DNA from 2 places in the Sporosarcina trichiuri genome. Region 1 is predicted to be linked to the other one. Evidence: riboswitches for the same ligand, from Rfam matches in the RefSeq annotation. Region 1 holds a riboswitch; the other holds the start of a gene.
What was found. Region 1 has a riboswitch for S-adenosylmethionine ahead of QWT68_RS01810 (methionine ABC transporter ATP-binding protein). Riboswitches for the same ligand answer to the same signal wherever they lie in the genome.

Region 1 (5,645 bases):
CATCGCCTTCTTCGCTTTCATACATTTGCGGAAGCAGGGCCGCTTCGTAGTCCGCTTCGAACTTGAGGTTCTTCGGATTGTCCGTGATATCTTTCACTTCGGCTTTTGTCTTGTCGATACCGTCTTTCAGTTTGATGAGTCCTTGTGCTTCAAGCATTGCAAGGACGCGTCCGTGGTCTGCGACCGAGTTGCTGATCAGGATGGTCGCACCGTCCGGCAGTTCATCGAGGGACTTGTATTTCTTCGAATAGACACCGATCGGTTCGATATGGATACCGCCGGCATTCTTGAAATCATAGCCGTTGTCCGCAATCTGTGTCTCCAAATACGGAATGTGCTGGAAGTAGTTCGCATCCAGGTCCCCTGACTCCAGATCTTTGTTCGGAAGCACGTAGTCCTGGTATGTCTCGATTTCAAGATCGTACCCTTTCTCTTTTAGCAGCGGTTTCGCTTCTTCAAGGATTTCAGCGTGAGGCACGTTGGATGCCCCGACTTTGATTGTTTTTGATTCTTCGTCTGAACCGCCTGCGCTGCCGTTCTTATCATCTTTCGTACCGCAAGCCGCCAGTGCCAGAACGAGCACAGCGAGTAAAATACCTGTCAACAGTTTTTTCATCCATTCCACTTCCCTTTACTGTATTTTTATAATGCAGGCTGTGATGCCTGGTAATGCCGGATCAGCGTTTGTCGAGCTTTTTGACTGCCCAGTCCCCAGCGAACTGGAGGATGAAGACGACGATGAGGATGAGTACCGTGGACACGAGCGTGACGTCGGTGCGGCTCCTCTGGAAACCGTCCAGGAAGGCCAGTGTGCCGAGTCCGCCTGCGCCGATGATGCCCGCCATCGCCGTATAGCCGACGAGTGCAATCGCCGTGACCGTGATGCCCGAGATGAGCGCGGGCATCGATTCAGGCAGCAGAACTTTGAAGATGATGGTGGACGTCTTCGCCCCCATTGACCGGGCCGCTTCAAGCACCCCTTTGTCAATCTCCTGCAGAGCGATCAGCACCATCCGTCCGTAGAACGGCGCGGCACCGATGATCAGTGCCGGCATCGCCGCCATCGGCCCCCGGATCGTCCCGATCAGGTATTTCGTGAACGGAATCAGCAGGATGATCAGGATGATGAACGGGATCGAGCGGAAAATATTGACGATCGATCCTGTGAGCAGGTTCACAAGGCGGTTCGCCCACACATGACCCGGTGATGTCAGGAATAATAGGATACCGAGCGCAAGGCCGAGCACGAAGGTGAAGACGGTGGAAACGGACGTCATATAGAGCGTCTCGGCGGTCGCTTCCCACATTTTCGCCCAATCGACGTTAGGCAGATACGTTTCAATCATTTCCCGAACACCTCCGTCTGGACACCCTGCTCATTTAAGTATCCGATCGCTTTGCCGATGGCCGCTTCTTCACCGGTCAGCTGCAGGATCAGCGTTCCATATGCGCCGCCGCGTGTCTGCGAAATGTTGCCCTGCAGGATGCTGACGTCAATCGGGAATTCACGGATCAGACTGGCGAGTACCGGCTGTTCGGTCCGTTCCCCGACGAACGCGAGCTTGACGAGTGTGCCGTCCGGATGATCCTCCCGCATGAGCGACATGACTTTCTTGGCGTCTTCCGGCTCGGTCACCTGGGACACGAACCGTTTCGTGATCGCCTCTTTCGGCGCCTGGAAGATTTCCAGCACATCGCCTGTTTCGACGACACGTCCCTGCTCCATCACCGCCACCTCATGGCAGATTTTGCGGATGACGTGCATTTCGTGTGTGATCAGGACGATTGTCAGGCCGAGACGCTCATTGATGCTCGTCAGCAGATCGAGGATCGCATCTGTCGTCTCCGGATCCAACGCGGACGTCGCTTCATCACACAGCAGGACTTCCGGATCGTTGGCAAGTGCACGGGCGATGCCGACACGCTGTTTCTGGCCGCCCGACAGCTGGGACGGATACGCATTCTCCCTTCCGCCGAGACCGACCAACTCAATCAGCTCGGCCGCTTTCCGTTCACGCTCCGCTTTCTTGACGCCGGCGATCTCGAGCGGGAACGTGATGTTCTCTTTCACGGTGCGTGACCAGAGCAGATTGAAGTGCTGGAAGATCATGCTCACCTTCTGACGGGCGGTGCGCAGTTCCTTTCCGCCGATCGACGACATGAGCCTGCCATTCACTTCGACAGAGCCCTCTGTCGGCCGCTCCAATCCGTTCAGCAGACGGATCAGCGTACTCTTGCCGGCGCCGCTGTATCCGATGATGCCGTAAATACGGCCTTCTTCGATCGTCAGCGTGACGTCATCGACAGCTTTGATGCCAGACGCCGCGGTGCCGAACCGCTTGTTGACATTCGTTAGTTGAATCATCCCGCTCCACCTCACCGTTCATTCAAATAAGTCGTTCTGTCCGCTTGGCGGATAAAAACAAAAACACCTTTCTGCAGATTCACAGAAAGGTGTACGCGAAAAATTATGTGCGTTCAACCGATCTCTCATCTTTCAAAGCATGCGCTTTGTGTGACTTGGCACCATTTCAAAAAATTTGACGGTTGCCGGGCTTCATAGGGCACTTCCCTCCACCACTCTGTATAAGAGTCAGCTATTCAATTGGTTGCTACTAGTTATACCATAGGGGTTCCCAGGTGTCAACTGAGTTTTTCGAGGATATTCTGGACGGACCGGAAGGCATAGACTTTCTCCACCGGCTGCCCGGTACGATGGATGAGCAGGCAGGGCACACTCTCCACCTGATAATCTTCTGCGATTTGTTCTTGATAATTCAAGTCGGCCTTCCCGATGACAAGATCAGGTTTCAGTTCGGTCACGACGGAGAGGATCCTGGAAGCGACCGCGCATGTGCCGCAAAGAGGCGTGTATAAGTAGTATGCACACAGGTCCTCCTTTTCCGTAATCTCTTTCCATTCACGGTATGACCATTGTTCCATATGGCGTCTTCCCCGCTTTCTGATACATGCTGGTCAAAAAGAAAAAACGCCGGAGCTGCCCGGCGTCTGTTTGCTGCTGTTATTCTCCGACAGTCATCTTGTCGTAGTCTTCCGCCGACATGAGCTCATCGAGTTCTTCCGGCTTGGACGCTTCCACGACGACCATCCATGCGCCTTCGTATGGAGACTCGTTGACGAGTTCCGGGCTGTCTTCGAGGTCTTCGTTGACTTCGACGACTTTGCCTGTGATCGGTGCATACAGTTCAGATACTGTCTTCACGGATTCGACGCTGCCGAACGGCTCGTCCGATTTCAATTCATCGCCGACCGACGGCAGTTCCACGAATACGATATCGCCGAGTTCGGATTGTGCGAAATGTGTGATCCCGATCCGGTATTTACCGTCTTCTTCTTTTACCCATTCATGCTCTTCAGAGTACTTCAAACCTTGTGGTGTGCTCATTCCATTTCCCTCCAGCTATCAAATTAAATGTCTAATTTCATATTGCCACAGCCGTCCGTGAAAGACAAGAAATGAACTCAGGATTTCCAGGTGTCTTCAAACGTCTGTTCCGCAAATCCGACAGTCGTTTTCTCTCCGTCCGTCACGAGCGGGCGCTTGATGAGCATGCCTTCTGAGGCAAGCAGTGCCAGCTGTTCATCCTCGGACATTGCCGGGAGTTTGTCTTTCAGACCGAGTTCCCGGTACTTCTGGCCACTCGTATTGAAGAACTTTTTGAGGGGCAGACCCGACGTCTCCACCATCTGCCTGAGTTCACCAGCGGATGGCGGCTCTTCCGCGATATTGGCAGCCGCATATGAAATGTCGTTCTCCTTCAGCCATTTCTCCGCCTTTTTACATGTCGTGCACTTCGGGTATCCGTAATACGTCACGTCCATTCCAGTCACCTCCATGGTGATAAGTGTACCGCAAAAACACCCAGACTGCCGAGCGGCAGTCTGGATGCTCATCAGGCCTATCCCTTATCAGACGACATAGCGTGCAGCATCGATCAGTTTCTCGGATGCTTCGCGCTTTTTCGCGATGATGTTGTACGGGTTGGACCGGGTCAGTTTGCGCAATGCCGACACCATCATGCGCTGGTTGTCGCCGTCCACTGCGGCGTACAAGGTTTCCTTCGCATCGCGCTCGATGGCGGCGAATGCTTCCTGGCAGAAGATTTCCGTATACAGGACTTTCTGACGCTCTTTTTCCGGACCGTTCTTATCGACCGCCTTCTCCGCGCGCAGCAGTGCCGACTCCATGGCGAAGATGTTGTTCGCGATGTCCGCGATGTTGACAAGCACTTCCTGCTCTTCTTCCAGCTTCGTGCCGAAACGCTGCGCGGCAAGGCCGGCTGCAAGGAGACCGATCTTCTTCGCGTTCTTCACGAGCATCCGCTCCTGTGCGAGCGGCTCGTCACCGGGCTCTTCCGGCATCATCATAAGCAGCTCTTCCTGCAGGGCCTGGGCCTGCTGCAGCAGAGGCAGCTCGCCTTTCAATGCTTTCTTCATGAACGTGCCCGGTACGATCATCCGGTTGATTTCATTCGTACCTTCGAAGATCCGGTTGATGCGTGAATCGCGGTAGGCGCGCTCCACTTCGTATTCCTGCATGTAGCCATAGCCGCCATGCAGCTGGACCGCTTCGTCGACGATGTAATCGAGTGTTTCCGATCCGACGACTTTGTTGATGGAGCATTCGATCGCATACTCGGCAATCGCTGCAGCGATCGCTTTCCCGTCTTTCTGCTGCTCTGCCGTCATCTGGCTCTGCCGCTGTTCAAAATAACCGACTGTGCGGTAGATCAGGCTTTCCGTCGCGTACAGACGTGCCGCCATCGTTGCGATCTTCTCCTTCGTCAAGTTGAACGAAGAAATCGGCGTGTTGAACTGCTTGCGCTCGTTCGCATACGAAATCGCGAGTTCGAGTGCACGCTTTGCGCCGCCCACTGTCCCGACACCGAGCTTGTAGCGGCCGATGTTGAGGATGTTGAATGCGATAATATGGCCACGGCCGATCTCGCCGAGCAGGTTCTCGACGGGCACTTCCGCGTCAGACAGGATGAGTGTCCGTGTGGAGGAAGACTTGATGCCCATCTTCTTCTCTTCCGCACCGACCGACACGCCCGGGAATTCACGCTCGACGATGAACGCCGAGAACTTCTCGCCATCCACTTTCGCATAGACGACGAAAACATCTGCGAACCCTGCGTTCGTGATCCATTGCTTTTCACCGTTCAGAATATAGTGTGTGCCGGCGTCGTTCAGCTTTGCAGTCGTCTTCGCACCAAGCGCATCCGACCCCGAGCCCGGTTCCGTCAGCGCATATGCAGAGATCTTGTCACCTGCAACCGAGTTCGGCAGATACTTCTTCTTCTGCTCTTCGTTCCCGAACAGGACGATCGGCAGTGTCCCGATTCCGACATGGGCGCCGTGCGTGATCGAGAAGCCGCCCGCGACGGCCATCTTCTCTGAAATGAGTGCCGAGGAGATCTTGTCGAGACCGAGACCCTCATATTCTTCCGGTACGTCAGCGCCGAGAAGGCCGAGGTCCCCAGCCGACTTCAGCAGACGGACGGAATGCTCGAATTCATGGTTCTCGAGTTTCTCGACGACCGGCAGCACTTCGTTTTTCACATAGTCCTCTGTCGTCTTCGCGATCATCTTCTGCTCATCTGTATAGTCTTCCGGTGTGAAGA
Region 2 (5,645 bases), 130 kb from region 1:
CCGAAAGCTCGCTGAATGCGGTCAGTTCTTTCTTATCCTTTGCCGCCATCGACAGGATGCCTGCTTCCTTGTCGATGACGATGATCGCATCGTCTTCGTACATGATCGAAATACCTGTCATTTCACTGTCCTGCTTCGCGGCTTCGTTCGTCAGGATCTCAACGGAATCTCCGGGCTGCAGCATATGATCATGCCGCGTGATGACTTCCCCGTTGACAGCCACCTGGCCGCGCGACAGCGTCCCTTTGACAGCATTCCGGCTTTTCTTGATGGTTGCGAGCAGGAACGGCAGCAGTGCCTCCTCTTTCCGAACGGTGTATGTGTAGGCTTTCGGTGTGTGTTTCGTTGGTTGGTTTCGCATGATCATGTCTCCTTATGGCTTCATTATGCGGAATTCCTGCCGAAATATCAAACGCGGTTTACGACAATGCTTTCAGACCGACGACACCGATAATGATCAGAGCCAGGCTAGCGACACGTGACAGGCTTTTCGATTCCCCGAAGAAGAACATATTCAGCAGGACGGCCCCTGCCGTCCCGATACCGATCCATACGGCATACGCAGTACTCACCTGCAAGTATTTGAATGATGTATACAGGAACAGGAACGACAGTCCGAAGCCCCCAAGGTAGACGGCACCGGACAGCAATGTTTTCCGTTTGCTGTATTTGTTCAGTCCTGCAACGCCGGCGAATTCAAAACCGGCCGCCAGAAATACATATAACCAGCCCATATCAGTTCCCCCCTTCTGTCTGTGTTTTCTCGTCCCGCCCGTCCGCCAGCTTCAGGCCGATCACTCCGGCAACGAGGACAGCGATGAAGAACAGCTTGCCGCCGCTCAGAGTCTGGCCGAAAAACAGGACATCCATGAGAGCCGTACCGATTGTGCCGATGGCCGCGAAGATTGCATAGACGGTCCCTGTCGGCAGGGCGGCGCATGCTTTCGTCAGGAAATGGAAATCCACGAGAATGAAAGCGACGATCGGAATCCAGTGCCACCATTCCGATGCTGTGTTGAAACCGAAGATCCAGACAAGTTCAAAGAAACTTGTTGCTGCTACATAGAACCAAGCTTTTTGCATAATTTTCTGCTCCTCACCCATAATGACTGACTGTCATTCACTTCAATATAAATGTCCGGCGCTCCGCTGATGAATGGAGCGCCGCTTGTTTCAATCGTCCGCCGGCAGCCCGAGAGCGTATGCCAGGAACTTGACCGTTTCCTCTTTCTGGATTGCAGCACGGTTTTCCTGATCCGTCTCCACGTCATACAGATAGATCTGTTCGGCTGCTGATTCCGTCAATGCGATGATCAGCTTCGCAAGCTGGTCGGGGCTGCTGTCGGTCCGGAAATCCCCATGCTCCCGGCCCGTTTCGATGAGACGGCTGACCCATTCGTAGACAGGCGCATAGACGCTTTCCCATTCCCGCAGATGCTCGGATGAAGCGAGACCCGCATAGATCATCGCCTGGATTTCATGATGATCACGGCTGACCCGGAAGATCGCATCCACGAATTGGGCGAGCTGGGTACGGAGAGAGACTGCTGGATCGACAGCTGTGATGACTTCATCCAATGTAGCCTTCACCATCACTTCAGCGATTGCCGGCATCAAAGACAATTTGGATGGATAGTACAGATAGAACGTTCCCTGTGCGACTCCGGCATCTTTGACGATATCGGAAATGGTCGTCTTGTCGACGCCCTTTTCCGTGAACATCCGGATGGCCGACTGGAGAATGGTCTCCTGTTTGTTCACTTGCACCCCTCCTCGAACTGACTGACTGTCATTCATTATAGCACAGGCGGCTGCATCGTTCAAACCATGCAGCCCATCCATCAGCACCAGTCATATGGCGTCTGCTGATAGACATAATAATTCAGCCAGTTGGAGAACAGGAGATGGGTATGGGAGCGCCATGTATTCAGCGGCGTCTGGTCCGGGTCATCATTGGGGAAATAATGGAGCGGCATGTCGATATCCAGCCCTTTGGCGATGTCCCGGTCATACTCTTCCTTCAGCGTGCAGGCATCATATTCCAGATGCCCTGTGATCATGATATTCTTCCCGTCGTTCGACAGGATGATGAACGGACCGGCTTCCTCAGATCCAGCCAGTACGGACAAATCGCGATGAGCAGCCAGTGCCTGCTCCGAAATTCCTGTATGCCGTGAATGCGGAGCGGGGAATTGGTCATTGAACCCTCTCGCAAGGCTCACTGTCGGATCTGTCAGCGTATGGCTGAAGATGCCGAAGCACTTTGCGCTGAGCGGCTGTTTTTCGATTCCGTAATAATGGTACAGTGCAGCCTGCGCACCCCAGCAAATATGCATGGACGATGTCACATGAGTCTCTGCCCAGTCAAGGATCTGCTGGATCTCAGACCAGTAGTCCACTTCTTCGAATTCCATCTGCTCGACGGGTGCGCCGGTCACGATCATGCCGTCGAAACGCTCCTTCTCCACCTCGCGGAACGTCTTGTAGAATGAGGCCAGATGCGTTTCACTCACGTTTTTCGAAATATATGACTCCGTCCTCAGAAATGTGATGCTGACCTGGAGAGGTGTATTTCCGAGAAGCCGCAGCAGCTGCAGCTCGGTCTTCTCCTTCTGGGGCATCAGGTTGACGATGAGTATCCGGAGCGGCCGGATGTCCTGCGTGGTTGCACGCCCCTCTTCCATGACAAAGATCTTTTCTTCTTTCAGCAACTCACCTGCAGGCAGTGCTTCGGGGATTGTAATCGGCATATGGTTCCACTCCAATTCCAGCCAGTCAAAAGAACTCCCGCCAGTCTCTTGAGAGATAGCGGGAGTTCTGTAACGTCCATCTTATCTCTCAAGACAAAGTCTTGTGGAAGTAGCACCTTCCTGGATCATCCAGGGGTTGCTGAAGCGTCATAGGGCCAGTTCCCTCAGCTTCTCTTGATAAGCATATTCATTTACTGACCAGTATACCATTTCTAAATTGTTTGTATAGTGTTTTCTTCTGCACCCGGAAGTGCTGTTCAATCGTCGAATTGGGCGCGTGAGAAACCTCTGCCCAATATTTCGGAGGCATTCAGGAAGATGACGAAAGAAGACGGTTCCTCCTCCTGGACAATTTTCTTGAAATAGATCGCTTCCGACTGCTCGACGACACAGAGGATGATCGTCTTCTCAGCATTCGAATAGCCGCCGAGCGACTTCACTTTCGTCAGACCCCGGTTCAGTTCGTCACGGATCAGCTTCTGTACGGTCTCCTCCTGCTCGGTGATGATCAGGATCAGTTTGGTCGGTGACGTTTGCAGCTGGACGAAATCGATCACTTTGCTCGTCACGTAGATCGCCATGAGTGCGTACAGTGCAAGCTCCAGATCGAATACGAATGCCGAGACGATGACAACGACACCATCGACGATGAGCTGCGCAAATCCGCTTGAGAAGTTCGTATACCGTTTCAGGATCTGGGCGATCAGGGCAGTTCCGCCTGTCGACCCGTTGCCGCGGTAGACAATCCCGAGTCCGATACCGAGCATGATACCGCCATAGATCGAACTGAGCAGCGGATTGTGGATCGGCGTCTCGATCCCCGTCGTCAGGAAGATGAAGAACGGGACGGCGATCGTGCCGACGATTGTCCGCCAGCTGAAATCCTTGCCGACCAGCACAAGACCGAGAATGAGCAGCGGCAGGTTGATGAGCCACTGGACGTACGCCGGATTGAACCCGTACATTTCATACACGATCGTGCTGATCCCCGAAACACCGCCGGCCGCGATCCTCGCAGGGAGCAGGAATATGGTGAAGGCCAGCCCGACAAACGCAGAACCGGCAATGATTTGAATGTAGTCGAACAGCGATGATTTCTTGAATTCCGTAAATGTCATGGTATTCCTCCATTCCTGCTAACTGTACTATTCTATCAAATTTAGCAGGTGACGTGACGAACAACTTGCCGTCAAAGATGAAGTCATCCAATTCGGAACAGTTCAGCTTCTATTCCATTCGACAAAAACTTCCCTAATTTTTTGCATTCCGGTTTTTCAATATGTATGATTATAGAAGAATTGTAGTGCAATTGAAGGGGGCCATGGAATGAAGAATTTAGGCATACTTAGAAAAGTGGATCACCTTGGAAGAATCGTGCTTCCGAAAGAACTGAGGACCAGTCTGCATATCCCGATCGGACAGCCGCTTGAATTCTTCACAGAGGACGACCAGCTGATTCTGCGGAGCTACAGGATCCGGGAAGCATGCGCGGTCACAGGTGAGATCGCTGATGACAACTTCCGGCTTTCCAACGGCATGTACGTCAGTCCGAAAGGCGCACAGCTCCTGCTCGGCGAGCTAAATGACAAATTCTAAAAAAGCTGCCGCCCGGAAGTTGACTCTTCCGGGCAGCAGCCGTCATACTGATTTTCGCCCCGGGTTGTCCAGGAACGCAGTAATCTCCTCTTTTGTCTTGCGGTCTTTGCTGACGAACCTGCCTGCTTCCCTGCCTTCGCTGTAGACGACGAAACTCGGAATTCCGAAGATATCGAGCTCAGCACATAGATCGATGAACTGATCACGATCCACATACACAAATTCATATTCGGGATAATCCGCTTCGATCCCCGGCAGCCATGGGTCGATTACACGGCAGTCCGGACACCAGTCTGCGGAAAACAGGAACACGGTCCGCTCTCCTTGCTTACGTTCTTCAAATTGCTCAACAGATACTAATTTCTCCATGACAGTCTCCTCCTTTTCGAGTTCCAGTATAGCATCGGCTCATGTCCTGGTCAGCTGACCGGCTTCAGTATGTACGGCATAACACAAAAAGACAGCAAGTCCGGCAGTCCGGATTGTCTGTCTTTTTGCATGTCCCTGCATTATTCCGTATGTTCCGTCTTCAGCAGTGGCGGCGGGATGACCCAGCCTTTTTCTTTGTTCATCTTGAGCAGTTTCGCACCGTACATGATTTTGTCCTGCAGGAACTTTGCAAACATGGCTGCGATATCCTCCCGCAGACACTGCCCCATCACCTGGCTGCATGAGACCAATGCCTGGCCGACGTTGATGGAGATGGCAGCGCTGATTTCCGGATCCACGAATCTGGCGCCTGCAGGGATGTCATCCGGGTTGCAGACCGGACGTTCGGGAAGGGTCGGCGGCGGCATGATGCCGTTCTCCTTCAGGACGTCTTCCAGTTTGGAATCCTGCTCCTTCATCATCTCGATCGCTTCTTTGATGAGCTTTTTCAGGTCCTCGTCCCCTGCATGGTTGAGAAATGCCTGATAAGAGCTGATCAGACCTTTGTTCGCACCGACATATGCCCAGCAGCCGATCACTTCACCGTAATGCATCGGTTCGTCTTTTGGATTTCCGCTTAAAATGCCCATGGGTCTCTCCTCTTTTCATTTGTAGTCACTTTCAGACGTAGTATCCGCAGAACGCGACAGACCATCCAAGGAAAAAGGTACCAATCAGTTCGCACGTATGTATACTTTGCGTTCTGTCTGCTACACTGACTGCAAAGGAGGACGTCCAATGGCACATTATTTCGCAGCAATCCCAATCCCTTTTGACCTGATCGCTGGGACCATCCGTGAATTGAACAGCCGTTACGACTTTCCGTCCCATTACAAAGTGATTCCCCATCGGAACGATTATCACATTACA

Region 2: it holds a riboswitch for S-adenosylmethionine, as region 1 does, so the genes downstream of both, metA (homoserine O-acetyltransferase MetA) here and QWT68_RS01810 (methionine ABC transporter ATP-binding protein) in region 1, are expected to answer to the same signal.

Annotation. Positions count from the first base shown of each region.
Region 1 covers NZ_CP129119.1:311,772-317,416, reverse strand. The annotation lists gene QWT68_RS01820 (MetQ/NlpA family ABC transporter substrate-binding protein) at 1-616, opposite strand, end outside; gene QWT68_RS01815 (methionine ABC transporter permease) at 678-1,346, opposite strand; gene QWT68_RS01810 (methionine ABC transporter ATP-binding protein) at 1,343-2,365, opposite strand; SAM riboswitch class I at 2,488-2,593, opposite strand; gene QWT68_RS01805 (thioredoxin family protein) at 2,644-2,943, opposite strand; gene gcvH (glycine cleavage system protein GcvH) at 3,023-3,406, opposite strand; gene QWT68_RS01795 (arsenate reductase family protein) at 3,484-3,843, opposite strand; gene QWT68_RS01790 (acyl-CoA dehydrogenase FadE) at 3,931-5,645, opposite strand, start outside.
Region 2 covers NZ_CP129119.1:437,593-443,237, reverse strand. The annotation lists gene QWT68_RS02560 (RluA family pseudouridine synthase) at 1-361, opposite strand, end outside; gene QWT68_RS02555 (DMT family transporter) at 420-734, opposite strand; gene QWT68_RS02550 (DMT family transporter) at 736-1,086, opposite strand; gene QWT68_RS02545 (TetR/AcrR family transcriptional regulator) at 1,174-1,761, opposite strand; gene metA (homoserine O-acetyltransferase MetA) at 1,842-2,750, opposite strand; SAM riboswitch class I at 2,829-2,934, opposite strand; gene QWT68_RS02535 (YitT family protein) at 3,008-3,868, opposite strand; gene QWT68_RS02530 (AbrB/MazE/SpoVT family DNA-binding domain-containing protein) at 4,077-4,346, shown strand; gene QWT68_RS02525 (thioredoxin family protein) at 4,389-4,715, opposite strand; gene QWT68_RS02520 (DUF3231 family protein) at 4,856-5,365, opposite strand; gene thpR (RNA 2',3'-cyclic phosphodiesterase) at 5,514-5,645, shown strand, end outside.